4 regions of the Cytobacillus spartinae genome follow, and region 4 is predicted to be linked to each of the others. Evidence: riboswitches for the same ligand, from Rfam matches in the RefSeq annotation. Region 4 holds a riboswitch; each other region holds the start of a gene.

Region 1 (7,514 bases), on a different contig from region 4:
ACATAAATGCTACAAAAACCTTTATCGCTAGCAATTCCAATCACAGGTCCATTTGTGTTACTTCTTTCATTAACAATTCTCGTACCCGGAGCATTAGGGTTGTTTGTATTCTTGACATTCACAGGAATTCCTGCTCTGTAAGCTGGAATGAGCGCTTCATCATGGAACACAGAAAACCCCGCATAGGAGAGCTCCCTCATTTCACGATAAGTTAATTCCCGAATTTCCTTTGGTTGAGAAACAATATTGGGGTTTACGGAATAAACAGCATCAACATCCGTGAAATTTTCATAAACCTCTGCCTTAACTCCATTTGCTAAAATACTTCCCGTAATGTCTGAGCCACTTCTAGAAAAAGTAACCACTTCACCAGCTTTGTTGTAACCAAAGAACCCAGGGAATATAATAATTCCCGCTTGATTACGAAGGTTATACAAAAGCTCATAAGACTCCGGTAATACTTGAGCATTTCCTAATTCATCTGTAACAAATAAACCAGCTTCTTTTGGATTCACATAATTAGCTTCTACCCCTTGAGCATTGAAAAAAGCTGCAATTAGCTTTGCATGATTGTCTTCTCCAGTGGCCTTAACTGATTCTACGTATTTGGCAGAGTTGCTTTTATCACCATTCAATACGTCTAGAAGATCTTTCTTAATCCCTGCTATGACATCACTTGAAAGGGATAGCTCATTGGAAATATTTTCATACCTTTCTAAAATAGATAAAATGATGTCGTTAGCATCCTCATCGTTTAATAATTTCTCAGCGCACTCAATCAATAAGTCTGTGACCTTAATATCTGAAGAGAAGCGTTTTCCTGGTGCTGAAACGACAACTATTTTACGTGCGGGATCGGATGTAACGATATTAAAAACTTTTTTCACTTGCTCCCCAGTCGATAATGAAGAGCCCCCAAACTTAACAACCTTCATAATTGATAGCCTCACTTTAATTTTTCATGGAATGTTACTATTATCACTCTAAAGCATAAAAGTTTCAATAGTTTTTTCCGCTAGACGAAGACATTTGTCTATATATAACGGAAAGAAAACGCATACATCTATTCAAATAAAAAAGCTGTGTCATAAAATACTTGACACAGCAATTGTTTATTTAGGGACTTTTATTAAATTTTCAAACTGGTTTGCGATTAAAGGTTTGGAAACGTAATATCCTTGTACATGGTCAATTCCAAGCATCTTGATATACGTTAACTCTTCTAGAGTCTCCACTCCTTCAGCTACAACGTCCATTTGAAGACCATGGGCAAGCTGGATTATCGCTTGTACAATGGAGGCTCGTTCTTCCCTCAGATGCACATCCTCGATAAACCCACGATCGATTTTTAGCGCATGCAAACGGAATTCTTTTAGGTACATCATTGATGAGTAACCTGTTCCAAAATCATCTAGAGAAATGTAGATTCCCATGTCTTTTAATTTTGTTACAGCCTGCGCAGTAAACGTGTCTTCCTCCATAAAAGTTCCTTCGGTTATTTCAATCTCAAGCCATTCTGGTTCTAAGTTTGTCTCCTCTAAAACCTCTCTAACAAATTCATCAAAATTTGTCCGTTGGAATTGTATAGCGGATACGTTAACCGCAACTCTGTATGAAAGTAAGCCGTTTTCCTGCCATTCCTTCGCTTGGCGGCATGCCTCTTTTAGAACCCACTCCCCTAACGGAACAATAAAACCTGTTTCTTCCGCAAGAGGGATAAAATCTGCTGGGGAGATTAAGCCTTTCGTTGGGTGATTCCATCTGATTAATGCTTCCGCACTTTTTATATCCCCTGTGTTTATGTCTACCTTTGGCTGATAAACAAGGAAAAATTCCTGTTCCTCAAGTGCTCGTTGAAAATCATTTTCTAATGTAAACCGATAATCGTTGGTTGAAATAATATCCTTGTCATAAATCCGATACTGGTTTCCACCTGTTTGTTTGGCTGAGTACATGGCCATATCGGCAGCTTTTAAGAGCGATTCTGCTTCCACTCCATGTTCAGGGAATAAAGCAATTCCGACACTCGTATGAGTATGTATTGTGTTTCGACCAATTTTATATGGTTGTTGGCAAATCATTAACATTTCTTCAGCAATCTTAATAACTTCCTTTTTAGTTGTAAACGAAGGGATTAAGAAGGAGAATTCATCTCCGCCAATTCGAAAAAGTGTACCTTTGTCGGAAAGCTGACTCTTCAATCTTGTTCCTATTTTTCTCAATAATTGGTCACCCGCTTCATGTCCAAGGTGATCGTTGATGACTTTCAGTCTATCTAAATCCATATATAATAAGGCAAATGGACTCGCCTCGGCCTTATTAATGGTAATAAGGCGTTCTAACTCATCGGCAAAATGCTGACGATTAGCTAATCCAGTTAGTGTGTCATGATAAGCTAAGTACTGAATATGCTCCTCTTGTTTCTTCTGTTGAGTGATGTCTTTTCCTAAATAAAAGATTCCTGAAACCTTTTTGTCAACGATAATCGGCACAGCATTGATACTGAATAATAAATAATCACCAGATTTATGTCTTACTTGACATTCGAACCTAGTTGAATTCCCGCCAATTAGTACTTCAAAATGCTGGAGGATCTTCTTTTTATCCCGAGGATGAATAAATGGAATAAAGTGCTCCCCAATCATTTCCTCTTTTGTAAAACCTGATGTTAACAAACCCGTTTTGTTTACCTCAACGAATTTTCCAGATAAATCTAAAATGAATGCAGAATCCATATTGTTCTCAAATAGTGAACGATATTTTTCTTCTCCTTCTGCTAACCTTTTTGACATATACATATTTTCAGTAATATCTTGAATGGTTCCTACCAGTTTTTCAGGTTGTTTCTGGTCGTTATAAACAACAGAACCAAAGCAGTGAATCGTTCGAACTTCTCCATCAAGCCTCACGATCCGAACAATTGCTTCAAGTTCCCCTTTTAGAAACGATCTTTTTAAGATTCTCGGTACTTTTTTCCTATCTTCAGGATGAATGGCAGATAAGAAGGTATATTTCGTAAATTTGGACCCTGCTTCTAAGCCAAATATACGGTAAATTTCATCAGTCTTATATAATTCTCCTGTTAAGATATTAAAATCACAACTACCAATATTGGCAATTCGCTGTGCTTCCCTTAGATTTTGCTCACTTTTAATCAATTGAGATTCTAACTTCATTCGACTCGTTATATCATTGACAGAGCCAATAATTACAGGTTGTCCTTTTAAATGTGAAACAGATGCGCGAACCTCAATGATAATCTTTGTTCCGTCTTTCTTAACGGCTGGAACTGTATATAACGTAGGAACCTCTTCCCCGTTTAAGCGCTTTCTTGCGTTTTCCATAACAATTTTGCCTGTATTTCTATCAAACATTGGAACTTCATCGAATGCTTTACCGATAAATGTTTCGTGATTATGGCCTAACACATCTAGAAAGACTTTCCCTACATAAATAAAACCGCTTTTTCCATAAATAAATGCTCCGAGCTGAGAGTCTTCTAAAATAACACGGAATTGCTCTAGTTGATCAAAAACTTGCCTGTCGTAATGGTTCTTATTCCGGATATATCGAATGGCTGTTATGCTCACTAATGGTAAACTGATTATTAAAATTGCAGCATATTCCAATAAGTTGCTTAGGATAAAAGGTAGGGATAATCCATGAATGAAATCCTCTAAAACAATATGCTGAATGGAAAAACCTATAAATAACGATCCAAAGAAGAGCAACATTACCTTTGATAGATTAATAGTCATACGTTGTTTCATTGCATTTACACCTCACACTAGGTCAATCACACTATAAATACGTTGTTATCATCATCATAGTGACTTTCTTCCCATTGTACAATAGAAAACTTCCATTTTATGAAAATACTTGTAATTTCCCCCTCGGATATATATAGATGGTAGTTAGTTTATTACTTATTCGATCCTCTCATAAAAAAAGCCCTATCACTCGGATAGGGCTTACCATTATTAATCTCTTCCTTTTCCATTTCCACCTTTGTTACCATTACCGTTTCCGCCATTATTACCATTTCCGTTACCACCGTTGTTGCCTTTGTTACCTTGATTCCCGCGTTCTTTTTCTTCTTCTATTTCTTCATTGTCATCTGATTCAACGGCTTCAGCTGTTTCTTCCTCTTCCTCTATTTCTTCCACTTCTGCTGGTTCCTCTGTTACATCTGAATTAGTATCTGTATTCTCTACGTTTTCAACTTCTTCATTCTCTTCTTCTTTGGTTTCAGCATCATTCGAGGATTTACCTTTGCCTTTATTCGCTTTTTCTTCTACTTTCTTAGCTGCTTTTTCTATTTTTTCAGCTGCCTTTTCATTTTTCTTCGCAACTTTTTCTGCAGCTTTTTCTAATCCTTTAGTAGAAACGGCTATCGTTGATTCTTCTTCCACAACTTCTTCTTCATTTTCTACTACAGTTGTTTCATCTTGTGTAGCTTCTTCTGTTGATTCACCCTCTTCAGTCGATGTAGCCTCAGCTACTTCAGTCGTTTCAGTTTCATCAGTAGGTTCTAGTTCCTCGGAATCTCCTTCTGTTACAACACCAAGTTTAGTCTTGGCTCTTTCGATGTTTCTAGCAAGGGCAGCCTTTGCTGTTGGATTCTTAACTTTTTCCATTGCTGCTGTTAAAGCAATAATGTTTTGACCTAATACCTCTTCTATGGAATCTTCTGATTGTTCTGATTCTTCATCAGCAGTCCCAGTAGGTTCTTGTCCATCAGTTGGTTCTTCTGAATCCAGCTCAAGAGCCTTTTCTAGCTCTTCCATGGCTTTTTGTAACGTTTCTTCTGCTAACTCCTCATCGCCTTTTGATAGCAAAACTTCCGCTTCTAGGATACGTTTTTCAGCAATCTCAGCTAATAGAGCAGCTTTCTCTACATCATCAAAAGTTAGAGCTAACTGAATTTTTTCTGTGAATGTTTTTATAAAGTATAGAAAATCTCCTGGTATCAGTGTTGGTTCCTCAGTTTCATCAACTTCTTCTTCATCTGTAGGTTGGGTTTCATCAGCAGGTTCATCTGTTACTAAAGTTGTGTCTGTTTCAGTAGTTCCAGAAGTATCATCGCTTACAGTAGTTTCTTCATTGATTGTGGTTTCTTCATTGATTGTGGTTTCTTCATTCACCGTAGATGTTTCATCTGCAAACACACTTCCTGCCCCTAACGAAAGAGAAAATGCTGCTGCGAGTACACTAGTTGCCAATACATTTCGTACTTTTTTGTTGATCATGTTACATCCTCCTTTTAATAGCAAAGGTTTCCGTACCCACTATCCCTTTTTTTGCTAATAAAAAAATTCCTACATTCTAATAAATAGATTGCAAGAATTCGGGAAATAACAATAGACGTTACTCCTCATTCTTTAGCAACCCAGCCGCCATGGTAAGCTTACTTTAGGCCTGTGGCTTTGCGTCATCGCTTTTCAACGATTTTGCCTTTTGTAGTGAATGGGACGAAATACTTTATCCTTAGTTTACAGAAAGATCTTCCATATTGGTATGATAAAAAAGTACTATTATTGCTAATATGATAGGTAAAGTTGACTGTTTTTTAACATGATTGTCAAATATACACTGTGATGCAAAAAAATATACCCACCTCAGAATGGGGCGGGCATCCAATTATAGTTTAAAGTGTTCTATATACATCTGGACAATCTACTTGTGTTGGTGAAAAGAAACAGTGAGATTTATGACGGCCTGTGTTTGCTTGATTAAACCATTGGGCTGGACAATCGCCTTCTGGTCTAAAGAACCATAGTGCGTTACTAGCTGGGTGATATCGTTTTCCGGCAATTACATCTCTTGCTAGTTTTATATCGGCTGCCCGAGCCGGTTGATAAAAGTATCCTTTTATGGTTGCCTCGAATCCACCTGGACGCTGATAAACCATTTTTCGAATATCTGTAATATTCTTAAAATCTATACAATTGGATCTCGCTCGATTTACCCCTACATTGCCAACCATAAGCATTCCTAGTTTCCCATCGCCTTCTGCCTCAGCTCGCATTAAACGAGCCAATAATTTAACATCTTCTTCTGTAGCTTTTATAACTGCCAACGCAATTCCTCCCTACAGTACGTACGTGCATATATATAAATATATGTAGGTTCGCCCGTCCAGGTTTACTGTTTGATCAAAAATTCACCCACTGCCTTATTAGGAGTTTAATAGCAAATGAGGGACAAAATATCAAGGTGAATAGAGTGAAGTGTCTTTCGTAGTGGGGATGAAGGACAAAATAGAATGATACATAAAGCGAAGTGTCTTTCATCGAGTGAATGAAGCCAAACTCCAATCTTACATCGAGAGAATTGTCCTTCATTTTGTCTCGCCGTACTGATGATAACTGACTAACGAACGAACGTTCCCTCCCTCCCCCTGAAATTTGTATGACGATGAATTATATAATCTTTCATTTATACAAAAAAATCCCTTTAAATATGGGATTTTTTTCTTCGTGGGCTTCTAGGAGGTAGCAAAGGACAAACTATAACTAAACGCCTCTCTTATTCCCCCAAATGTATGTGTGGAGCTGAGGAAGTACCTTAACGTTCTTTAATTCATCGTCAGCCATTACTTTATCGATTAACCATGTATACTTTTCTAGTAATCTTTTAACAAGATCACGATCATCAGTAGTTGTAATATCGTCATTCCCAACCTGGCAAAAGAACGGAACATGCGGGTAGCGTTGATGAATTTGCTTAGCGTACTCATAATCTTGGTCATCAAAGATTACCACTTTTAAACTTATACTTCGACCACTTAGATTCTTAATGATTTCGTCCAGCTTCTCAAAATTGGTTATCATCCCAGAACTAGGAGGTTTTGGTGAGATTGTTAACTCATCAATATCATAAAACCAATCTTGCCACTTGCTACCTTGTGTTTCTAAGCCAACCTTAATGTCGTTCTCTTGTAAAATATGAATTAACTCATCAAGGTTTTTTAATAGCGCTGGATTCCCCCCGGAAATCGTTACAAAAGAAAAACCATTTCCACCAAGAGCTTTAAGTTCTGTCCAAATCTCATCGGCTTCCATTTGTTTTATTAAGTCTTTCCCCGAACCATCCCAAGTAAAAGAAGAATCACACCAAGAGCAGCTATAATCGCAGCCTGCTGTACGAACGAACATTGTCTTTTGACCAATCACCATTCCTTCGCCTTGAATGGTAGGACCAAAAATCTCCATAACAGGTAATTTACTCACCAATCATCCACTCCCGTCTTGCTTCTGCATAGCTAGTAGGAGTTTCGAACAAACGAACAAACTCTACTCTTGCACCATCATATTGATTTTCACGGTTCTTTAAAGATTCCTCCATTTTTTCATAAATCCAAACAACCATATTTTCTGCTGTTGTATTCATTGGAGGCAATGTTTCATTCAAATATTTATGATCTAAGAAGATTTCGATCTCATTTTTCCAAATTTCTTTAATGTCACCGAAATCAATTAATAGACCACGATCATCTACAAAGCCACTGATTC
Region 2 (7,514 bases), on a different contig from region 4:
ATCTATAAAGAAGAGGAACGATATAAAGAAGCCATTGCGGTTTTTAAAGATGCATTAACAAATATAGAAAATCTACCTTACTTGATCGACAAAAGAGTGCTTCTAAAAGTGTTATTTGGATTAACGCAAGTTTTGACAGAAGAAGGACAATATGCGGAATCTTTGACCTATAGTATGAAAGGGCTCAATTTATGTTTACATGATGAGCAACTATTCTTACTTGCGGAATTTCATTATCAAACAGGTGAAAATTACATAAAACTAGGGAATAAAGAGGAAGGGAAGCAATATATAGAGAAGTCAATAGAAATCCTTCTCCTTGAGAAAAATGAAAAATTTGCAACCCTTTTCAAAAAAGAATTAGATAAACTATTAATAGAATGTTAAAATAATCCATATAAAACAAGAAAGGTAGAGTGTTATTATGAAAAAAATAATAGCTGCAAGCCTATTAACCCTAACATTAGTTGGAGCTACAGGGATTCCTTCTCAGCATGGAACAGAACTATCAGGTATTCCTTCACAACACAGTATTAAACAGGAATATGAATTAGCAGGTATTCCATCACAACATAGCATAGAAGAAGTTTACTTATTTGGAATTCCTTCACAACACTAAAAAGTATAGAGGAAACAACAGGACGGTTTTTCTGATTGTAAGAAGAACCGTCTTTCTTGTCATTTTCTGAGTATAGTTTTTGATTGTAACATCCCTTCGTTAACTAAACAGTAGATATAACCTCATCTCTTAATCTCGTTAGACTGTTATCTCCCTTTTTTAAAAGACCTATCAAGACCAAAGCTTAACTCCATATCTCTCTAAATGATTCTCTACTTATTAGTGTTTGTTGTATTGGGGCTGTTTACGGTAATGGCTCAAACGAGGCATAAAAAGACATTTAAGCGGGTTAGATGAGGTACATTTAAGGTTTACGGGTGGACGAACGCCACTATTAACGGATGATACATTGAAACGGTTGGAGGGGCTATTGGTATTATGGCATATCTAGCCGTTCTATCGTTTAAGCAGAAGGTGTTTAGCATAACCCCTAAGAACTTGTTGACCCTGTTAGAATACTTTTCTTCGAGGGTTGTTCCAAACCTTTATATAAGTATGTCCTTCTACGCATTTAAAAATTTTGATCCCTACTAATTTAAGTGGTGTAAAGATTTCCTTCATATGAATTAATGGCATAATCAACATCCCTTCCAAAATATTACTTATCTTAATTATAACTTAATAATGAACGTATTTACTTGAAATGTTCTCGATAAATTACGACAGGGGAACGTCAATTTTCGAGTGAATGTGTGATAGATTAGGTTAGCAATTTTATATTTTTTCAATAAAAAGAGACTTGTTTAAAAGACAAATTGTTACGATTTGGATTACTATGAGAGAAGATGAGTAAAAATGTGAATCTCGGGAGAGTTAATGTTGGGAAAGAATGGTCTACATATATTGGAGGTTAAAGCGTTGTTTAAAAAACATATAGAGAAATACCTAGGCACATTTTTTGCCTTCATATTACTAGGAGGAGCTTCTATTCAATTTTGGAATTTTTCTTTTATAGATATGCCCTTTCATGTAGGTATTATTAATAAGGATCGAACAGCTACCATCTTATTTGGTATCACTGCAGGAGTGCTCTCCCTGGTAGGTCTTTTATCTATCTTTATATCTTTGAGTTTTCAACATCGTTTAGAGAAAACGAGAGAATTATACTGGGACATGGTTAACCTTCCATTTGAAGGAATTAATACAGAGAATACGATTAAGAGGATGACGCAGCATATCCGACAATTTCGTAAAATTAGAGGCGGAACAGACTTATTCACCCATATTGTGACAAAAGTAAGTTTATTTACAATCCTCTTTGTATGCTTAATTTGGTCCGTTTATGTAGGTTTGGTTGTAGAGCTCGGTTTAGAAGGGTTTTTAATCATTATCTCCACTATTTTAGCCATAATCATATTATTATACTTTTTTAATATTCTTAGACAAATTAGTCATATTGATAGAATCAGTGATTTACCTAAGTTATCAAATATGTTAGACGCACATAAAGAAGAAGATCTCCTTGCTACACAGTTTTTACCGATGTCCACACACCTAGCCTTTATAGGCTACTTCCCAGAACTTGAGGGACAGGCATACCAAACATCTCCTACTAACATGTTGAAAGGTAACTACTATTCTGAGGGACAAACTCTAACGTTATTTATTGAGATCCCTGTAAATCATATAAATGTTAGAATCATTAGGTTGGTAAAACAAGGAAGGAGAAAAGAATTATATAATGGAGGAATCCATCTAACAAGAACAATCATTAACTTTGAAGAAAGTCAGTTCAATGGTTTTGTAAAAGAATGGGAACAACATGGGAAAGGGCTTGCGGTACATCTCCCTGTAAAACCAGATTGGCTATCTAAAGAAGATAAGGGTTATGAAATTGCCTTAATGTTTTCTGCGTTTGATCTCCCTTCTTATATAGTAGAACTAGAATATAAAAAGACTAAAGAAGATAGTCTTATGTTAGTAAAAAGAAGTATTATCCCTGTTAATGAAGAAGGGGAATTGGAAGAGAAAATCTAGGTGAGCCATGTAGAATTGTTCATAAAGAGGTAAGAGAAATTATAAGAAGATAAAGAGGGGACTCACATGATTACGGAACAGCTATTATCAGAAAGATTTGAGGTAAGTTTTAATCAAATACATGACGCATTAAAGAAAATAGTGAAGATTAGAGATGACCGTTTTTCCGTGCTAGTAAAGGTTGGTGCGAAGCATCACCAAGCAATTGAAACGTATAAAAGTGACCTTGAGCAATATGCAAAGTTAAGGAATGCAATTGTTCATGATAAGGTTGATATTGGATATTACATAGCGGAACCAAACATTAAAGTGGTAGAACATATTGAAAAAATTGCAAGGGTACTTAACGGACCTAATTATGCGACATCTATTGCAACAAAAGAAGTTATTTTCTATAACTATGAAGATAGTATCTTAAAGGTCATTCAGGGTATTAAAGAGCATTCTTACTCGCAATACCCAATCTATCGAAACAAGGAGTGTATTGGGCTCCTCACGACAGGAGCAATTGTCAAATGGATGGCTATTAATGTAGCAGAGAATATAGTCAAGCTTGATTGTATAAAGGTTTCAGATATTTTAGAGTACGAAGTAGAGCATCCAATTGCATTTGTTCCAAAATCAATTAATATCTTTGAAGTTGAAGAAATATTTGAAAATGCACATAAGGATAAAAAAGAATTAGAAGCAGTCATAATTACGGAAAACGGAAAAAAACATGAAGCTCCACTAGGGTTAATTACTGCATGGGATCTTATAGAAATAGATTATACAGTTGAGTAGAAGTTTTAATATACTTGAAGGTTCTAATTTTTGGTGTGAGTTTTTTAAAAAATAACACTTGGTTTTTGTTGTATATAAGGGGGCTAGGTACTTCTTTCCCCTTCCTAGCCCCTCGATTCACAACAACTATTAAATATTTCATAAACCGTATTCTAAAGGATTCCGTAAAAATTGTCGCTTTTTAAGGGAAAAAATATTTAGAAAATTATGTATCTTTTCGCAAAGTGACAAGTTTTGCAACATGTTAATAGTAAAATATCCCTGTGAACTACTAATTATAATATTAGACAGTAAAAGGCAAACTCATTGAAAAGTGAGGACGCAAAACCACAGGTCTAAGGTAAGGGGTACTAGGATGGCTGGGTTGCCTGGAATACGAAAAGTATTTTAGGGGGAGAATAATGAGAAAAGTGAACGAAAAGCTTGACTCGGAGTGGATCCAACTGATTAAGGAAGCAAAAACAATGGGCATTGACATGAATGAGATTAGAGAATTCCTGGAGAAAAGGGGTGACGTGGAATTTTCCAATTCTTCATATGAATGTCGTGCAGTGATTTAGCCATCTAAGAAAACATATAAATGTAATTAAAGTAAGGAGAGCATTTGCTCTCCTGTTTTTAATAGATTTTTTACGATATCTCTTTTTGGCTTTTCTCGATGAAGCTTATTCTTTATGCTTCATTCAATTTCCAGAAATAGAGGTGAAGATAATGTGGAAGCCTTATCAATATTTTGTAATTGTGCTTGTGTTCTAGGATTAAGTCACTAGTGCAATTAAAAATCTTTAAGTTGATTGACTACTCGGGATAGTCTTTCTTGTTTTTTTGCATTATAGGTTTGGCGAAACTCTTGTGCTTCATTTAGGCTATGACCATTTATCTCTAAATCATACTCGAGCTGTTGATAGATAATATTAAAAGTTCTATCAGCATTTTGTTCCATTAGATTTGCAACCTCTTGATACTTCGCAATTAGGTCACCTTTAGGCAACTTGTTACTAACAAACTCTGCTTTTGCCTCTACTACCAGCTGATCAACTTTACTCGTTTCTTGAACTTCTAATTCTGTAAAGAGAGCGTTATATTTAGCTTTAATCTCGTCTACGCTTTTAGGCTTATCCTCTTCTGTTGAACTTGATTCGCTACTATTGCTAGTATTAGTAGATCCAGATTGTGTTGAATTTTGTTTAGTTGAACCATCTTGATTTTTGGTAGAAACAGTACTATCTCCTGCCTCTTCGCCACTTTCATCGTTTACTTGGGCTTCAGCATCTTCATTTTTCGATGAACTTGAGAAATTTGCGCTACTACTATCATTTGTCTGTTTTTTCGTTGGATTATTTATTACTTCCTCTGCTTTTTTTACAGTCGTTTCTACTTTTTTGTTCCATGTATAGTTGCCAATAAAAATTACTACTATGACTAATATTATTATACTGAAAAGTCCAAGCCGCTTCATTTTAATCCTCTTTTCTTCCAATGTAAATTAATGTTACCACGTATTTTTTAGTCCTGTCATTACTAGATTACAAGATTCAACAAAATTGTATGTGAAAATCAGCAGATAATATTAAAATACGACAAAAATGGTAAATTTTTTAAAAAATATTGTGTAAAAAGACCTAAGATGGTAATATTTATCTATGTATGTTTGTGTTATACAAATAATATTTTTATATAATTATTTGCCATTATTAAACAAAAGGAGTGTCAAAATGACTAAGAAAAAACGTATTCTTACTAAAACTGTAATGGCTGCTGCTGTTGCATCATCTGTGTTTGCTGTATCAAACTCTGCAGATGCGGCATCTGTAACAGAAGCAGAAAAAGCGGTTGTAAAAGCTGAAAAACTTGCTGGTGCGTTAAAATGGGAAGTTTCAATCGAGCACCGTAAGAATGTATATCCTAACAACCTAGTAGGATATCCAAATATGAAATTACATAATGATACAAAGAAAGCTTTAGCAGATGCTACAAAACTTGTATCTACATTAAAAGGTAAAGAAAAAGAAGTTCTACAAGCTAGATTAGACGCTAACGTTTCTACATACTTAAAACGTTCAGTTGCTTACATTGATGCTGTATCTTCAGGATTGAAAATTCAAAAGAAATACGTTGAGCTTAAAGCTAAGTTTGACAAAGGTCAAATGGATGATCAAACGGAAAAATTATACCATGAAGTTTCATGGGAAATTAAGAAGAATTCATTTATGCTTGACCGTGTATATGGTGTAACAACTCGTGAAGAGTTTAGAGATTTCTATAAAGAAACAGCTGAGGACCTTCAGAAGGAACTATTATATCCAGTTTCTATCAAAATGCAAATTGATCGTGCTGCAAAAGCGTTAAAAGATAATAATGTGGACCAAGCAGCTGGTTATTTAGGAAACGTTGAATACTTAGTAAATGAAGCTGCAAACAACGGTGCTGATGTTTCAGACAAGTTATTCGTAAGTGCTATGTCTAAACTTGACGCTGCTGAAGAAGCTTTTGAGAAAAAGGGAACTCTTTACTTTGCAAATTCTAAAACTGAGACGACTGAATTTGGCCCTGAAACAGGTAGTGAAACAGTTGAGAAATCAGTTTACATTTATGCTGGAAAAGACGAACATATCAAGTTACAGAACTTTTCTATCAATGGAAACTTAGTAGTACTAGGATCACCTGCTGGTGCTGGAACAGTCTCTCTTGAAAATATTAAAGTGAATAAAGTAAATAACGTAGGCGGAAACATTATCGTAGAAGACATCGCTGACCACAGCTTATACCTAAAAGGTGTTGAAGCGGACAGCGTCGTTGTAAATGATGCTAACGGATCTAACCTAGTTGCAGAATCTGGTGTTAAAGTTAAGAGCTTAGTAGTTTCTGAAAAAGCAGGAGCTAAAGGTGCTGTTAACCTAGAATCAAAAGTAAGTGGAGCATTCGAATCTATCACAATCGCTGCTAAAGGTTCAGAGAAATCTGAAGGAGTAAACTTAAAAGGTGACCTGTCTACAACTGCCGTAACCGTTACAGGTGAAAATGCAAAAATCGCTGTAGCTGAAGGTGCAACTGTTAAAGAAATTAAGTTAAACGCTGTTGCTAATGTAGCGGTTGCTAAGGGATCTACAGTAAAAGAAATTAAGAAGGATCCATCTGTTAAAGGTGAAGTAAAAGTAGATAACAAAGGTACAGTTGAGAAAGCTGAAGAAGGTATTGAAGTTGGTGGAAATGCACCTGTAGTTGTAGCACCGCCGGCAGCACCGGCACCTGGCACGGGAACTGGTGGGGGAGCAATAGTAACTCCTGTACTGGATACAATTACTACTGGTCTTGTTGGAGAAGTATTAACAGATTATCACAATGGTACGTATGAATTGGATTTGAGTGATGTAGAGGACAGTGATATATTCGAACGTATTCAAATTACTTCTTCACCTTCATCTAGTGTGTCTCTAAAAGTCAACTCACTAACTGCAAGAGGTGCTAGTGATTGGATTGACTCGCCAATTCAATTTACAGGAACAAATATTACTACAAGAGACCTTTTTGGTAGCCTAGATACTGGTGCACCAGGTATTAAAATGGAAAATATGCGTGCAGTGTTCGCTGGAACTCCAATAGTATTAACTGGTGTACTAGTACATTCAAGTGGAGGTCAAACTTCTGAAATCACTGTTACTATTAACCTTGGAGTGGGACAAGCAGCCGTTACAACTTTTACTAACACATTTGGAACTATAACTAAAGTTGGCAACGATAAAATTACGGTGGCGATAAACTCAGGCCAGGGGTCTACGACTATTGGTACAATTGAAAATTCGACCAATGTTGATTTTTCCCAATTACTAATTTCATTTAACTCGGATGCTACTCCTGATGATGCTAGTAGTTTAGAACAAGCCATTAGAAATAGATTTGCAAATAAATTACTGGAAAATATAACTCTAGGGGAATTGAAGGGGAAATCCTTTAGTGCAAATGGGTTTGAGATAGAGTTCTTAAACTAATGTAGTTATTAAAAAAGTGGTGCCAAATAGGTACCACTTTTTATGTGTAAAGAATGTAATCAAGATAATGCTGTTGCTGTTTTAAACTTTTTAATGTAAATAAACAATTACAAGTCGATATTAGAAATAACAACAACAGAAGAAGG
Region 3 (7,514 bases), on a different contig from region 4:
TCATATACATGGTCCCGCCATCAATTACAAGACCTACCATCACTAATAAGCCCATAAATGACAAAGACACTAGTAAGATAACGTTCCCTTCTTCTCTTCGAATCAATTGCCTTAAGAGTTTCTTCATGTGTAAAACTCCTCTCATTCCACTCTTATCGTAGATTCGGTAGACAATATAAAAGGAGTAGGAAAAAAAGTTGAAACAAACGGAGTGATGATATCAACTGGGTAATCCAATGTCACTGTCATATATTCACCAGACTGACGATTTGTGTCGTTTGGAGAGATGGTTATCTGTAGTAAGTTAGGGTTTCCTAAGTGAATATAATTTCTAGCAAACTCAGAGATTTCAGCATCATTTTTCCCTAAACCACCTAACCGAACCGTTTCTTGTGTTGCTAAATGAAGATGCGTATAAGAGTATAAAATTCTCCCAAAGTCAAAAATACCAGTCAACAATAGTAACAATAATGGTAGTAAAAGTGCCATTTCTACTAGGGACTGACCTTTTTCGTCTTTTATCATAAAATCAACCACCCTTTTGCTAGTAAACTCATGAATGCTCCACCAGCAATTGCTACACCATAAGGATAAGTTGTTTGTAGTGCATCTTTATCTAGAGCAAGTGGTATCTTAATCCCATGTTTGTAACTGGAAACAGTATATACAATCGATTTAAGACGTCTTAGAGCACCTTTTCTAAACATGATAACGAATAGTGCAATAAGGGCTCCTATTATTGCCATGTAAATGCCAGTGGTCATTACAAACATAGCTCCTTTTAAAGCCCCGACTAGAGCTAAAAGCTTCACGTCTCCAGCACCCATTCCACCCATTAAATAGGGAATTAACAATAGGGCTAAACCCACCCCAAAGCCTGTTAAAGAAAATAAGATCCCTGAACCAAATGGGGCAAAGGCGTGTAAGATTATTGCTACTATTAGAGCTGGAAAAATGACCTTATTATATATTTTTCTAGATTTGATGTCCGTTATCAGACAAATGAGTAATACGAGGATTAACAAGCTATCAAAAATCATAAGGATCCCTCACTTTATAAGAGAATCTCACTGTGAATGCATTCTACCTTTTAAAAAAGGCCTTACGTTAATTAACGCAAGACCTTCTTCTATTTTTTATGAATCGTCACGTGTTGAGACGCTAGTCAATACTTCATCAAACATTGCCTGAATTTGTTCTTTTAATAAAACTAGTGTAGCTACCACACCAACTGCAATAACTCCTAATACTAATCCGTACTCAGTCATCCCTTGACCTTGCTCTTCTACTACTAGTCCTTTTAATTTGTTCATCATGTTAAATTCGCTCCCTTTTCATCATTTTTTTTGAATTGCACTTTATGTCCTACTTTGGTGTTTGTTTTCTCAATCGTTCCTGCTGGAAGTTCTACTACAGAACTTGCACGGTGGATTACTTTTCCGATCTTTCGCGGTGAAAAATGTTCGAAGCATGCGATCACTTCATTTTCTTCAGATAAAAACAACACATCAATTGGGTAATTCATAAAGAAAGTATGAATGGAACGGCAGGGTTTAATATGTAGACCATTCCCTGGTGCTAGCGATTTTGTAAACATTAGCCCGACTAGCCTCTTGTGGAAGCTGTATGCTTGTCCTACGCGATTCGCGATTTGCTGATCGTTCACCAGGTTCATTAGTCTCATTACTTTTTCACCTCTTTTCTCCAACAAAAATAACCCCTGCCTTTACCGAAAGGGGGTTTAGTGAAAAGTAGACAGACTACTCCCTAAATCTTTCGGTAACTGGCTGGCCTAGTGCTAGATTGCACCTTAGCCCCTGTAGCTTTGCGTCACTGACTTTCATCAGTTTTGCCTTTATCGAGATTCAGCTTTTTTTATTTATCCGACTGATCTCTTAACTAAATGATAAATTTACCAACACAAATCGACAATCCGGCTTTTGACTTATTTATTTTTAGAAAATTCAGCAAATATATACTTCTATAGTCCTATTAAGACAGAGTGACCCCTGTAATATTTCCTGGTTTTTTAAAAAAACTAGTGCTAATAGATGTATATATTCTGCGAAATATGACGTTTTTATTAACCTTTTAAATGGGTATAACCAAAGCTCTATTTGTTAAAAAATTGACTTTATTTCCTCTGGGACAAACATACTATCTCTCAAATATTGGAAGAATGAACATATTAAAAAGACCAACTCTCATCGAGTTGATCTCTAAATATATTATGCCAAACTCCTCTCCACCATCATTGACTTTAAATGTCTCTTTGCTCGATATAAATTGGTTTTTACCGTACCTTGTTTAAGCTTAAGTTTTTCCGCGATTTCTTTTTCCTTTAGTCCGGCCTTTATTTTGAGCAGGAAGACATTTTTCTGGTCCGTAGATAAGTTGTTAATTACATGCTGTATTTCTTCCTCAAAAAGCGCTAATTCGACCTCTTTTTCAACATCCTGGCTTGAACTAAAATGTAGCTGATTTGATTCTACTATAGAATTTTCTAAGAAAACTTCACTCTTACGCTTTTCTTTTCTTACATAATCGATGGCCGTTCTAGTAGCGATTGATGATAGCCAAGCTCCAACTTTGCTGTGATCCTCCAGAGTATCTAATTTTTGATACGCTTTAATAAACGTATCTTGAACCACGTCCTGAGCATGATGGTGATCTCTTGTTATACTATAAGCAACATGAAACAGACGTTGACTATACAATGAACAAATTTCTTCTATATCCATAGTCATACGATTTTCAGCCAAACCTGCTCCCTCCCTTCTAAACCTTTTCTTTATATTTTATTGAAAAAATTGTTTTACAAAATCAGGTGCAAACTCATCTTCAAATGAGCGTATAACTGGGTAGTTTTCGTTTTTAAAATAGAATGCGACTAAATACCTCTTTTTTCTTTCATTTTCTACCATGTAGTAGTCAATGGATTGATCCATAGCAATTTGCAATTCATTTCTATCCTTAAGCTCTAACACATCCGAGCTTTTCATCATTTTGTTAAAAATCTCTTCATTGGAGTAAGCGTACTCAGGCTTATCCATTTCTAGTTTACTTACCTCTACTACTAAGGCATGTGAAATGTCCTCTTCAACGACCATTGCCTTTTCAGCCAATCCCTTTTCTTTCAGCCAAGCTTCTAACTTTTTATAGGAAGGCTTAAACAGGATGTCCATTCCATGTTGGTCATCAATTTTCATAGAAATATGAGATTGGAAGCCTTTATTGTTGTACATCTCATCATAAGATGCTGCGTAGATTTCATCCTTTAAGATCGATATTACTTCATTAATATCTTCTGGTTCTGAAATAACCGCATGTCGACCAGTTGGACCTGCAGGGTTAAAGCTGATAAATTCAACATCTTCTTTCAGGCGAAAAATCTCATTGTTTGCTTCTTTATACTCAATGGACTCGTGAATAGGCTTGATAAATTCTTTGTATAATTCTTTGTTAATATAATATTCACGAACGAGATTTTTGCCGTTCTCAAGCTCATAAGCAAAAAATGCTCTTCCATTTCTCGACTCATTTTCTACATCATTTTTATTAGAAATGATTGCTTTATGAAATTCTTGGACAAATTTGATGTTTTGATCTTCTTCTAGTGATAATTTATCGATTTGGTAGTCCGAACTGTAGTAATAATAGGCATGTTCACTTAAGTGAACGCTTTTTATTTCTGATCGTTCAGGTACTTTATCTTCGTATTTCGTAACATCAAGGTGTAAAGCAACAAGAATGATAGCTAACGCACCCACATAAATGAAGTAACTTTTAAAACTACCAAAAACTCTCCATGTTTTTTGCAGGACCATTTCAGCAACGATATATCCAATAAATGACCCAATAATGTACCCTGCTATTAACCAAGCGAAAGACTGATTTTGTGTTTCACCAAGATATAATGCCACTAAAAATGCGGAGCAAAAAGTTGTTCCAAATTTAAAAATAGGTTGTAAAATTGGAAAAACAAGCGCCTGGGATACAGCTTCAAGCTTTCTCTTTTTATATAGAAATACAGATAATCCATAAAGGACGATAGAAACCATAAGATACAGCCAAATGACCAATGGCTCTACTTTTTGATGATTTAATTGCTCAGTAATAACTAATGGTGAGAAGTACTCCATCTTGCTATTTAAAAAGTAGTCTTGTGGGAATCCATACAAAAAGTACTGTAAGTTAGCAGTGATTAACACAAGCAATCCTAATGGTAGCAATAAGAAAATATAGGTTAGTGCGCCATGTACAATGGATAAACCAGTAACCATCCCAATAAATACAGCACCCATATAAACAATGATGTTAATGAGGATCATAATCCCAGCCCAGTAGTAGATATCCCCTACTGAAAAATACGGTTGTAAATCCCATGTTATATGTTGAAAATGAACAATGATGGCCGTTGCAATAACTGGGATGATCAGAAACAATAAACCAATTAATGTATATTGATGGAAAATATGTGTTCTTTTGATGGGTAAACTATGGTATAAATCTGAGCTTTGTTTTACTTGTAAATAGCGGAAAAGAAACACTGCTAACAAGACAGGGATAGAGATCATTAAGATGATTTGAAGCCCCACATTATACTGAAATAAATTATCTTTAACCCAAAATTCTTTATGTTCATTTGTAACAGTCATTAAAATATCCAGTGGAATCGCAAATACTAATGTTAAAAAATAGATGATGGAGATCCAACCAATATTTCTACTAATCTGTTTAAAAAACTCGCTCTTAATCAAGGATATTTTTGATTGCATAGCCAACATCCTCCATTTCATAAATAAAAATTTCTTCTAACGTTAGTGGGAGGATATCAAATATGACAGGTTCGTATTCTTTCACTCTAGTTCTGATATCGGCTTCGTTCCCTCTGACAATGCATAGTAACACGCTTCCTCTCTTCTCACTGTGAAGCAGTTTTAAGCCTTTAAATATGTCTGCTGGTGAGCCATCTTTAAACGCTAATTGAATTTTGTGAACATCTGACTTCAAATCGTCCAACTCTTTTTCAATTAACATATTCCCTTTATGTAGGATCCCTACATAATCACAAATATCTTCAACTTCTCTTAAGTTGTGAGATGAAATTAGAACCGTCATTTCTCTCTCTGCGACATCTTCAATAATGAGACTTTTTATATTTTTTCTAACAACTGGATCGAGCCCATCCATCGGTTCATCTAAGATCAGTAATTCTGGCATGGTCGATAATCCTAATATAAAGGCGCATTGTCTTTGTAATCCTTTTGAGAAGCGATGAAGCTTTCGTTTAGGATCAATTTGAAATGCCTTAATTAAATTTTGAAATCTCTCCTCATTCCAATTACTATAAATATTTTTATAAAACTGCCCCATATGTGTAATCGTATATTGAGACAAAAAGTAAGGATGGTCAGGAATAAAGAAAAGTTGATCTTTTATCATTGTGTTCTCATATACGGATTGATCATTAATGGTGACAGATCCTTGATCCTCTATGTAGATTCCAGATAGAAGCTTAAGCAAAGTGGTCTTTCCAGCACCGTTTGAACCAAGTAAGCCGTAAATAGATCCTTTATTGATTGTTAAATTTACATTTTCTAATGCGTCTGCATCCTCAAAAGACTTACTCACGTTTTCAAACTTGATCATTTGCACTCCCTCCTCCTACCCCAGATTCTATATCCTTTATGATTTCGATAATCTCAGCACTAGTAATACCAAGGTAAATAGCCTCTGATAAAAGCTTTGCTAATTCACTTTTAATTTTCATGATTTTCTCATTGTTTTGTTTAGGACTTGAAGGACTAACAAAACTTCCCTTTCCTTTAATTGAGTAAATAAATCCTTGAATTTCTAGTTCTCTGTATGCTTTTTGGATCGTATTTGGATTAATCGTCAATTGTTGTGCCATTGTTCTAACAGAAGGTAGCTGCTCATCAGACTTAAAAATCTCCGTGATGATAAGTTCCTTTAGCTTATCAACCAACTGTTCGTAAATAGGTTTCCTGCTCCTTACATCCAACTCGAACATAGTCACCCTCCCATCTGTATTTAGTGTACTATGATTCGTAATACAGTTAGTACAGTTGAATTATATTACAGGCTTTACCAAATGGGAAGAGTTTTTTCTAAAATTCTTTTTTATTTCCAGTTTTAAATTTGTTTTCACTTTCATTAAAAATAGATGTCTTAAATAACTCTAAAATCTACAAACCCTTATTAAAACGGTTACAAATTCTTTCACATAAATTGGAATTTAGACAAAAGCTCATCACTATGCCTTTTGTAGTTTAAGGGTAAATTTACCTACCAAATATGCTTTACTTCTACCTAGCTGAGGAGTAGTATTCATTAATGTGTTTCCAGCCAAATCCCATTTTTAAAATTATAGTCCCTACTAATAGGCGGCTCGTAAATAGAATAGTTCGTTTTTGAAAGGAGTTTTTTAATGTTTGGTATTGTTTCTTTTTTTATTGTGCTTATCTTTCTATTAGGAGTTATTGAAAAAAATCGCCATATAAAAAATATCAACTCTATACCTTTAAGAATTAATATCAATGGAGTTAGAGGAAAATCTACTGTCACTCGCTTAATAACTGGGGTTATTTCTGAGGCAGGCTATAAAACTGTAGGAAAAACAACAGGTACTCAAGCTCGTATGTTGTATTGGTTTGAAGACAACGAAGAACCCATTGAACGCCGTCCAGAAGGTCCAAATATTCGTGAGCAAAAAGAAGTTGTCAAGAAAGCTGCCTCTTTAAATGCCGAAGCACTTGTGAGTGAATGCATGGCTGTTAATCCCGATTACCAAATAACCTTCCAAGAGGAAATGCTTCAAGCAAATATCGGTGTTATTGTTAATGTTCTTGAAGACCATATGGATGTTTTAGGACCTACATTAGACCAAGTTGCTGATGCTTTTACAGCGACAATACCTTTTAATGGTCATCTAATTATTAACGAAAGTCCCTACGTACCCTTCTTTAAGAAAATTGCTGAAGAAAGAAATACTGAAGTGATTGTGTGTGATACTTCACGAGTTTCTGAAGAATTTTTACTGAAGTTTGAATATATGGTTTTCCCTGAAAATGCGGCATTAGCTTTAGCGGTTGCAGATGCAATTGGAATCGATGAAGAAACAGCATTTCGCGGGATGTTAAAAGCTTGGCCTGATCCAGGATCAATGACCATATTACCGATTGGAAATTCATCAAAGCCAAGTTATCTTGTTAATGGTTTTGCAGCAAATGATGCTTCTTCTACCATTAATATTTGGAATCGTGTTAAAACCCTCGGTTATCCAACTGAAAAACCTGTTATCATCATGAACTGTCGAGCTGACCGTGTCGACCGAACAGAACAGTTTGCGAAAGATGTATTACCATATATTGATTGTGAAGTTCTTGTTCTAATAGGTGAAACAACTTCCCCTATTGTGGATAATTTCAATGCAGGAAATATCCCAGCAAAAAAACTATTAAATCTTGAATATAAGTCCACTCCAGATTTAT
Region 4 (7,514 bases):
TTCAGGAGGTCCAAACTTGGAGTGAGGGTAGTGGCATTCGAGCTGCATCCTTTATTGGTGGTGCAAACGTGAAAAGACAGTTGGAAAAATTAAAAAAGAACCCACACGTCATCCTCGGAACACCAGGGAGAACATTAGAGTTAATTAAACAAAAGAAAATCAAAATGCATGAAGTGAAAACAATTGTTCTCGATGAGGGGGACCAACTTTTAACGAGTGAGCACCTGTCAACAGTAGACCATATTGTTAAGTCGTCATTGGCGGATCGTCAGGTAGTTCTTTTTTCAGCAACTCTTCCGGAACATACAGAAAAGCTTGCTAAAGATTTAACTAGAGACGCAGAGATCATAAGGATTAAAAAGGATGAAACGATCCAATCAGGAAACGTTGATCACATCTATTTTAGTGCAGAACCAAGAGATAAAATAAAGTTACTTGAAAAAATAGCAAGGCTAGAAGATGCTAAAGTATTAGTGTTTGTCAGGGATATTGGAAACTTAACCGTTATTTCAGAAAAACTTACTTTCAAGGATATAAAAACGGCGATTCTTCATAGTGACTTAAATAAAGACAAACGTAAGAATGCCCTTAAGGACTTCCGAACAGGAAAAACAAATATGCTACTTGCTACAGATGTTGCTGCGAGAGGCTTAGATGTTAAAGGGATTACCCATGTCGTCCATTTTGATTTCCCGAAAGATATAGAGCAGTATGTCCACCGTTCTGGAAGAACAGGAAGGTTTGGAGCAGAAGGCACGGTTATGGCTATTGTCACAGAACGAGAGGAACGGGAATTAAAGAAGTTCTGTAAAGAATTAAATGTAGAGGTTGAGAAGAAAGTATTTTATAAAGGTCAAGTTGCGGATGGTGTGAAGGCAGAAAAATAAATTAGTTGATGAGGCTATGTTCATGTTAGTGGTGAGCGTAGTCTTTTTTTTTGGAGGATTTTTCATAATCCAATTAAGTTGACGAAATAGATAGAATATTTTATAAATAGAACTATACCGTATTATTTAGACACCCGAAAAATATACCCGAAAGGACTAAAATAAATGGAAAATCCTCGTTTGAAACAATTACATGATGAGTGGCTTGTAGAAGCTACTATTGATGATATGCAGGAAAAATTGAATAATGGAGAATTAACTTCAAAAGAGTTAGTCCTCATGTACCTATATCGAATTAGTACGTATGACAAGCAGGGAGTTGCGGTAAATTCAGTATTAGAGGTAAACCCTGAAGCTTTACATATAGCTGCAGCTTTAGATTCAGAACGTAAACAAAAAGGTCCACGCGGTCCGCTACATGGAATTCCAGTACTAATAAAAGACAATATCGACACAAGTGATAAAATGCATACAAGTGCAGGATCATTAGCTTTAGAAAACTCTTATGCTACAGAAGATTCACAAGTAGCAGCTTCTTTAAGAGAAGCAGGTGCTATAATCCTGGGGAAAACGAATATGACGGAATGGGCAAACTTCATGACGGAAGGAATGCCAAGTGGCTATAGTTCAAGAGGTGGCCAGGTTTTAAATCCCTATGGTCCAGGTAAATTTGATGTTGGTGGTTCTAGTGCAGGATCCGGGGCATCCATCGCAGCTAACTTTGCGGCAGTAGCAGTTGGAACAGAAACATCAGGTTCCATTCTAAGCCCTGCAAGCCAAAATTCTCTTGTTGGGATCAAACCTACTGTAGGATTAATCAGTCGAAGAGGAATCATTCCGATTGCACATAGTCAAGATACTGCAGGACCGATGACAAGAACAGTTAAAGACGCTGCATACCTTTTAAATGCACTGACAGAGCTCGACGATAAGGATCCTATCACACGTACTAATACCACACTTGTAGGAGCTGATTTTACTGAGTACCTACAAGAAGATGGGCTAAAAGGTGCCCGTATCGGAATATGTAGAGAGGTATATTTCGACTATCTATCCAAGGATAAGCTTAAAGTAATGAATGAAGCTGTTGAAAAGCTTAAAGAACTAGGGGCAGAAGTAGTCGAAAACATTGTGATCCCATCAACAAAGGCAAAGTGGAGCTATGATGTTTTAACGTATGAATTTAAATCGGATTTAAACGCCTATTTACAAGGTCTTCCTGTCGACTCAAGAGTTCGTTCACTAGCTGATGTGATTGAGTTTAATAATGAACACAGTGAAAAAACGTTAAAATATGGACAAAAGATCCTTGAAGAAGCGGAAAAAACTTCAGGAACATTAACTGAGGAACAATATATATCTGCACTAGAAAAGGATATCCACTTATCAACTGAGCAAGGAATCGATTCTGTACTAAAAGAGCATCAATTAGATGCTATTGTTTTCCCGAATAATTTTGGCGCGGGTATTCCTGCAAAAGCTGGTTATCCTTCCATCACAGTTCCAGCAGGGTATACACAAGAGGGAGAGCCAGTTGGAATTACTTTCACAAGTACAGCTTACACAGAACCTACTCTTATAAAGCTAGGTTATAGTTATGAGCAGGGGACGAAAGTAAGAAAAGCACCCAACCTTAATCTAGAATAAGGACAACACAATAAAGTCATACTACCATTGAATGATTTTAAAAGGAGATGGTGGTAGTTGGGTAGACAAAAGTTAGGAAATGGCAATGCTCAGCGAAATAATAATAAAAAAAGAGGCAAAACTAGCTCAGAGCTAGTTGAGTTTACTCCTAAAGAAGAACTAAAACCGAATCGTCCAATAAACGAATAATGATAGAAACCTCCCAAATTAGGGAGGTTTTGTTACGTTTTCAACCGAATGGTATTCAAATTCAAAATTAAACGTTATAGTAACGTTATAAACTGATAAGGGCAAACTTGTTGAAAAGCAAGGACGCAAAGCTATGGGCCTAAGCGTAAAATTCGTATGGTTGCCAGGCTGCCAGACTCCTTTTAGGGTGTCGGCACTCAAGGGAGGAAGTAAATATGAAAAGACTAGTAATGATGTGGGTGATGGTTGCATTGGGGTTTCTTACAATGGAATACCCTCAAAATCCGAAAACAGTGCATGCGAATGAATTTGTCCCCGTTTCCACTTGGCTCTGGGATACCGAAGCAATTCACACAAATAAGGATGAAGTCTTAAAGTTTTTAATAACAAAGCATGTTAACACAGTGTTTTTACAAATTAATCAAGATATACCATTTGAAACATATGAACATTTCATTCGCCAAGCAAGGAGCCATAATATTGAAATACATGCTTTGGACGGTGCTCCTGATTGGGGAAAATCAAAAGGCAAGATGGATAACATGTTTGGCTGGTTAAGAACCTATCAGCAACAGGCGGTCCCAAATGAAAAATTTTCGGGTGTGCATATAGATGTTGAACCATATTTACATGAACAATGGAACAGGAATCAAGCGAATGCGGTTATGCAATACCAAACTCTACTTATAGAAGCGAAAAAACAATCCAATCGTTTAGGGTTACCTATAGGGATAGATATTCCATTTTGGTTTGACGAGATTAAATTTCAAAATAAGTATGGAAAAGGGGATCTTGCTAGTTGGGTTATTCGAAAAGCCGATTCAGCCACTTTAATGGCATATCGGGATCGAGTAGAAGGCCCAAATGGGATCATTGAGTTAATAAAGTTTGAAGTACAATTAGCTCAAAAAATAGGAAAACCGATTATAATTGGTGTCGAAACAGGTAAATCAGAGGAAGCGGACTATGTTTCTTTTCATGAAGAGGGAGAAGCATACATGTTCAAACAATTGAAACAAGTTCAGGCAAACTATAATGGTAACGTGACTTATGCTATTCACCATCTACAAAGCTGGATGAGGATGGAGTATTAATAAATGAGATTTCACCAATGTTTTGGTGGAATCTTTTTCTTTTGTAAGGAATTTAGGTAGAGTTTACCCATAAATGTAAATTTTTATAAAAAAATATTAATCAGTACCTTGCATTATTCAGTAGTGTGTTATATTATACTAAATGTGGTAATAATTACTAACAAATGTTGTTCAACTACTGTACTTTAATCAGTAGTGAGTTTAAGACAGTAGGAAGGTGATTACTTGAATGTTCAATTTAAAAAGGGTGTGCTGGAATTATGTGTACTCATTTTAATATCTAAAAAGGATCAATATGGTTATGAGCTAGCTCAAAATATATCGAATAAAATTACAGTCGCAGAAGGGACCCTTTATCCATTACTACGACGGCTGACAAAGGAAGATTACTTAACTACGTATTTGGCTGAGTCAACCGAAGGGCCACCGAGGAAATATTATTCGCTTTCAGATAAAGGTAGCTTGTATATGAATGAGTTAATCAAAGAATGGATGCAGTTTTCAAATGCAGTAAATGAATTTATTGAGGAGGGTATGGGGAAATGAGAAATGAATTTTTAATTAAGCTGGAGACTTTATTACAGAAAGTACCGGAACATGATAGAAGAGAAATGATGTATGACTATGAAGAACATTTTCAAATTGGGCTTGCGAATGGAAAAAATGAAAACGAACTTATGGCTGAGCTCGGAGATCCACATGTAATTGCAAGAGATTTGCTAGCGGAATATAGAATTGTAAAAGCGGAAAAGGAGCAATCCGTACCCAATATATTTCGTGCCATTCTTGCAACAATCAGTGTTAGTTTCTTTAATTTAGTTTTTATAGTCGGACCGATTGCAGGGCTATTTGGTGCATATGTGGCTTTATGTGCTGTGGCACTAGTATTAACGATTTCACCAGTGGTACTGATTACGTCTTCAATGTGGGGATTTAGTTATGAAAGTTTCGCAGTAAATATCTTTGCTTCCATAACGTTGTTTAGTTTAGGGATGTTAATGAGTATCGGAATGATTTATGTAGGAAAGTTTTTCTACAACCTAGTTCTTAAGTATATAAGATTTAATATTAGAATCATTAAAGGAGAAAAAGCGGCATGAAAAAATTAGTATACGGATTATTAACACTATTAATCATTGGGATTGCAGGAACCATTGTATCAGTAAGTGCTTCCGGTGGCTTTTCATTTGACACATACAGCTTAGAAGATACAGAAGTAGTAAATGGAAAGAATATTGATCATATTGAGGTTGATATATCTGCAACTGACTTAAAGGTGATTTCAACAAATGACAGTGATATTACGATTAATCTTAATGGGAAAATAAGTAGGAAATATGAAGATGAAATTAAACTGGATGTAAAGGAGAAAGGGGATTCTCTTAAGATTTCAATAGCAGGAGAAGACCAAATTAAGTTTAATATAGGGGTACTTATTGTAGATACCAACTTAGAAATAAGATTACCTGAAAAATTATATGAGTCTATTAGAATAAGTGCATCTTCTGGAGATATTGAAATAGCTGATCATAAAGCAAAAGAGATTATGTTAGAGACGAATTCAGGTAGTATTTTTGCAGATGATATAGTGTCAGACAATGATTTTACGATGATGGCTTCGAGCGGTGAAATCCATTCAAATAACAACCGTGCTGAAAAGTTCGAATTAAAGGCAAATAGTGGCGACTTAATTGTTGATAATCAAACCGCGAAAAAATCTATTTTTAACACATCATCTGGTGATATCAACTTAACGAATGCTATTGGTGAACTAGAAATAGAGGCATCTTCAGGTAGTATTATGATTGATAATGATGAAGTTACAGGTCATATTGATGCTAGGGCATCAAGTGGAGATGTAGATGTTGAGTTTAATAACGAACCAGATTCATTAGCTATTAGATTTAATGGGAGCTCTGGAAAAGGTGAAATTGATTTTAAAAATGTAAAGTATGAAGAGAAATCAGAAAATAAAATTGTTGGAGAGATTGGTTCTGGAGAGTATGAGTTAACGGTTAACACAAACTCAGGGGATTTTAACCTCCGTTAAGAAACACTACTATTAATAACGAAAAGGATCCTCTGGAAGATGAGAGGATCCTTTTATTTAAAATATAACCTTCCAGTTATCGTTACATGTAGCTTCAATTGTTTTTCTTTTTAAAATATAGTCAGCAATTAATTCTGTCATATCGATTTGGATATCTTTAATAACAGGTTTATCTTTATACATGTGGTAATCCCCTCCACCACCTGCGCGATAGTTGTTCATGACAACGTCGTATTCTCCATTTAATTCTATCGGTACGCCATTACGCTCAAGCTTTACAACTCTTTGTCCAGAAGGTTTACGTATGTCTAATTCGTACTGGATTCCTTCCCACATATCATAATTGTAATGCTGAGGTTTTGGTTCGATAAACTCTGGATTAACTGATATCTCATTGTTTTCATCTAACTTAAAATACGTGGCACATTTTTCAAGCGCATCCTTCATATCTTGTCCAGTGATTCTAATCACCTTTAACGTGTTAGGGTAGATATAATTGGAGACGATGTCTCTCATCGTAACATCATTTGGGAATCCAGGCGATTCATTATGGAATAGAGCGGTATTTGAAATCTCTACGTCTCCTGCATCCATTTGAACTTTATTAATAAACTCAATCATTGGGTGATCTTTTAAGCGGATTTCCATAACATCCGTAATCGTCATATCACCAATAATAGCGCCCATTGGCTGGTCTAACCATTCTTGAGTTTTCACTTCATAATCCTCAATAATTCCTACAACCTTTTCATCTACTAATGTTGTATCAGAAACATCTATTAATTGTGGTGATTTCTTGTTCACCATCCACTTGCCATCTTTTTGCTCAAATTGGACCTTAACTTTGCCTAGCATATGCCCGTTAAAACTTGGTTGTAAAATTGTGACACCATTTATTTCATCCGCAAGTGTCCGGTGCTGATGTCCAGTTAATAAAATGTCGATTCCTTCTACATCCATGCACATTTGATAGCCTTGATTTTCTCCGGTTAATGTTTCAGTCGGCTCTCCAGTCTTAATATCTCTTTCGAATCCTCCGTGATAGGAAATAACTAATAAATCATAGTTCTCATTTTCTCGTAAATGGTTTACCCATCGCTTAGCTGATTCTAATGCGTCTTCAAAGACGATCCCTTTTATATGATTCGGGTTTTCCCAGTTAGGAATATAGTGTGTAGTTAGACCTAATATAGCAACTCGAAGTCCATTATCAAACTCCCTGATTAGATAAGGTTTACCAAATAACGGTTCTTTCGTTTTTTCATTTAGGATGTTAGCAGATAGCCAAGGGAATAAAGATTCCTTTACTGATCTTTCTAATAGTTCTAGCCCATAGTTAAACTCGTGGTTTCCTATCACTGCAGCGTCAAAGTTGAGCTCATTTAAGATCGATATGATAGGGTTTCTTTGATCACTAAGAAACTTTGCATAATGATAAGTAAGCGGAGTTCCTTGAATAACATCTCCATTATCAATTAATAATGAATAAGGATGCTTCTCTTTTTCAAGATTAATTAGATGAGCCAGTTTAGCCAGACCTTTATGCATTTCTAAATTATTTCCATAATTAATAGGTAGAACATTCCCGTGAACATCACTCGTTTCAAGAATGACTAATTCACACATTTCTTTGTTATCAACCATTCA

What was found. Region 4 has a riboswitch for cyclic di-GMP ahead of ACFYKX_RS12380 (amidase). Riboswitches for the same ligand answer to the same signal wherever they lie in the genome.
Region 1: linked by a shared signal. The riboswitch ahead of ACFYKX_RS03060 (DUF5667 domain-containing protein) and the one ahead of ACFYKX_RS12380 (amidase) in region 4 are both predicted to bind cyclic di-GMP.
Region 2: linked by a shared signal. The riboswitch ahead of ACFYKX_RS14040 (anti-repressor SinI family protein) and the one ahead of ACFYKX_RS12380 (amidase) in region 4 are both predicted to bind cyclic di-GMP.
Region 3: linked by a shared signal. The riboswitch ahead of ACFYKX_RS03160 (DUF192 domain-containing protein) and the one ahead of ACFYKX_RS12380 (amidase) in region 4 are both predicted to bind cyclic di-GMP.

What each region holds. Positions count from the first base shown of each region.
Region 1 covers NZ_JBIACK010000001.1:621,239-628,752, forward strand. Annotated here, with positions in the region: gene ACFYKX_RS03050 (aspartate kinase) at 1-935, opposite strand, end outside; gene ACFYKX_RS03055 (EAL domain-containing protein) at 1,113-3,770, opposite strand; gene ACFYKX_RS03060 (DUF5667 domain-containing protein) at 3,981-5,249, opposite strand; cyclic di-GMP riboswitch class I at 5,381-5,465, opposite strand; gene ACFYKX_RS03065 (cell wall hydrolase) at 5,648-6,079, opposite strand; gene queE (7-carboxy-7-deazaguanine synthase QueE) at 6,516-7,232, opposite strand; gene queD (6-carboxytetrahydropterin synthase QueD) at 7,225-7,514, opposite strand, start outside.
Region 2 covers NZ_JBIACK010000006.1:175,519-183,032, reverse strand. Annotated here, with positions in the region: gene ACFYKX_RS14060 (helix-turn-helix domain-containing protein) at 1-387, shown strand, start outside; gene ACFYKX_RS14055 (hypothetical protein) at 425-619, shown strand; gene ACFYKX_RS14050 (hypothetical protein) at 1,478-2,596, shown strand; gene ACFYKX_RS14045 (CBS domain-containing protein) at 2,663-3,379, shown strand; cyclic di-GMP riboswitch class I at 3,666-3,751, shown strand; gene ACFYKX_RS14040 (anti-repressor SinI family protein) at 3,781-3,939, shown strand; gene ACFYKX_RS14035 (hypothetical protein) at 4,155-4,838, opposite strand; gene ACFYKX_RS14030 (hypothetical protein) at 5,095-7,368, shown strand.
Region 3 covers NZ_JBIACK010000001.1:640,938-648,451, forward strand. Annotated here, with positions in the region: gene ACFYKX_RS03140 (pilus assembly protein TadG-related protein) at 1-127, opposite strand, end outside; gene ACFYKX_RS03145 (TadE/TadG family type IV pilus assembly protein) at 142-525, opposite strand; gene ACFYKX_RS03150 (A24 family peptidase) at 522-1,040, opposite strand; gene ACFYKX_RS03155 (Flp family type IVb pilin) at 1,137-1,316, opposite strand; gene ACFYKX_RS03160 (DUF192 domain-containing protein) at 1,313-1,708, opposite strand; cyclic di-GMP riboswitch class I at 1,776-1,864, opposite strand; gene ACFYKX_RS03165 (RNA polymerase sigma factor) at 2,229-2,762, opposite strand; gene ACFYKX_RS03170 (DUF6449 domain-containing protein) at 2,799-4,778, opposite strand; gene ACFYKX_RS03175 (ABC transporter ATP-binding protein) at 4,753-5,652, opposite strand; gene ACFYKX_RS03180 (GntR family transcriptional regulator) at 5,639-6,034, opposite strand; gene pgsB (poly-gamma-glutamate synthase PgsB) at 6,452-7,514, shown strand, end outside.
Region 4 covers NZ_JBIACK010000005.1:102,156-109,669, forward strand. Annotated here, with positions in the region: gene ACFYKX_RS12365 (DEAD/DEAH box helicase) at 1-887, shown strand, start outside; gene ACFYKX_RS12370 (amidase family protein) at 1,053-2,534, shown strand; gene ACFYKX_RS12375 (hypothetical protein) at 2,592-2,723, shown strand; cyclic di-GMP riboswitch class I at 2,814-2,899, shown strand; gene ACFYKX_RS12380 (amidase) at 2,939-3,817, shown strand; gene ACFYKX_RS12385 (PadR family transcriptional regulator) at 4,043-4,363, shown strand; gene ACFYKX_RS12390 (DUF1700 domain-containing protein) at 4,360-4,917, shown strand; gene ACFYKX_RS12395 (DUF4097 family beta strand repeat-containing protein) at 4,914-5,867, shown strand; gene ACFYKX_RS12400 (bifunctional metallophosphatase/5'-nucleotidase) at 5,925-7,511, opposite strand.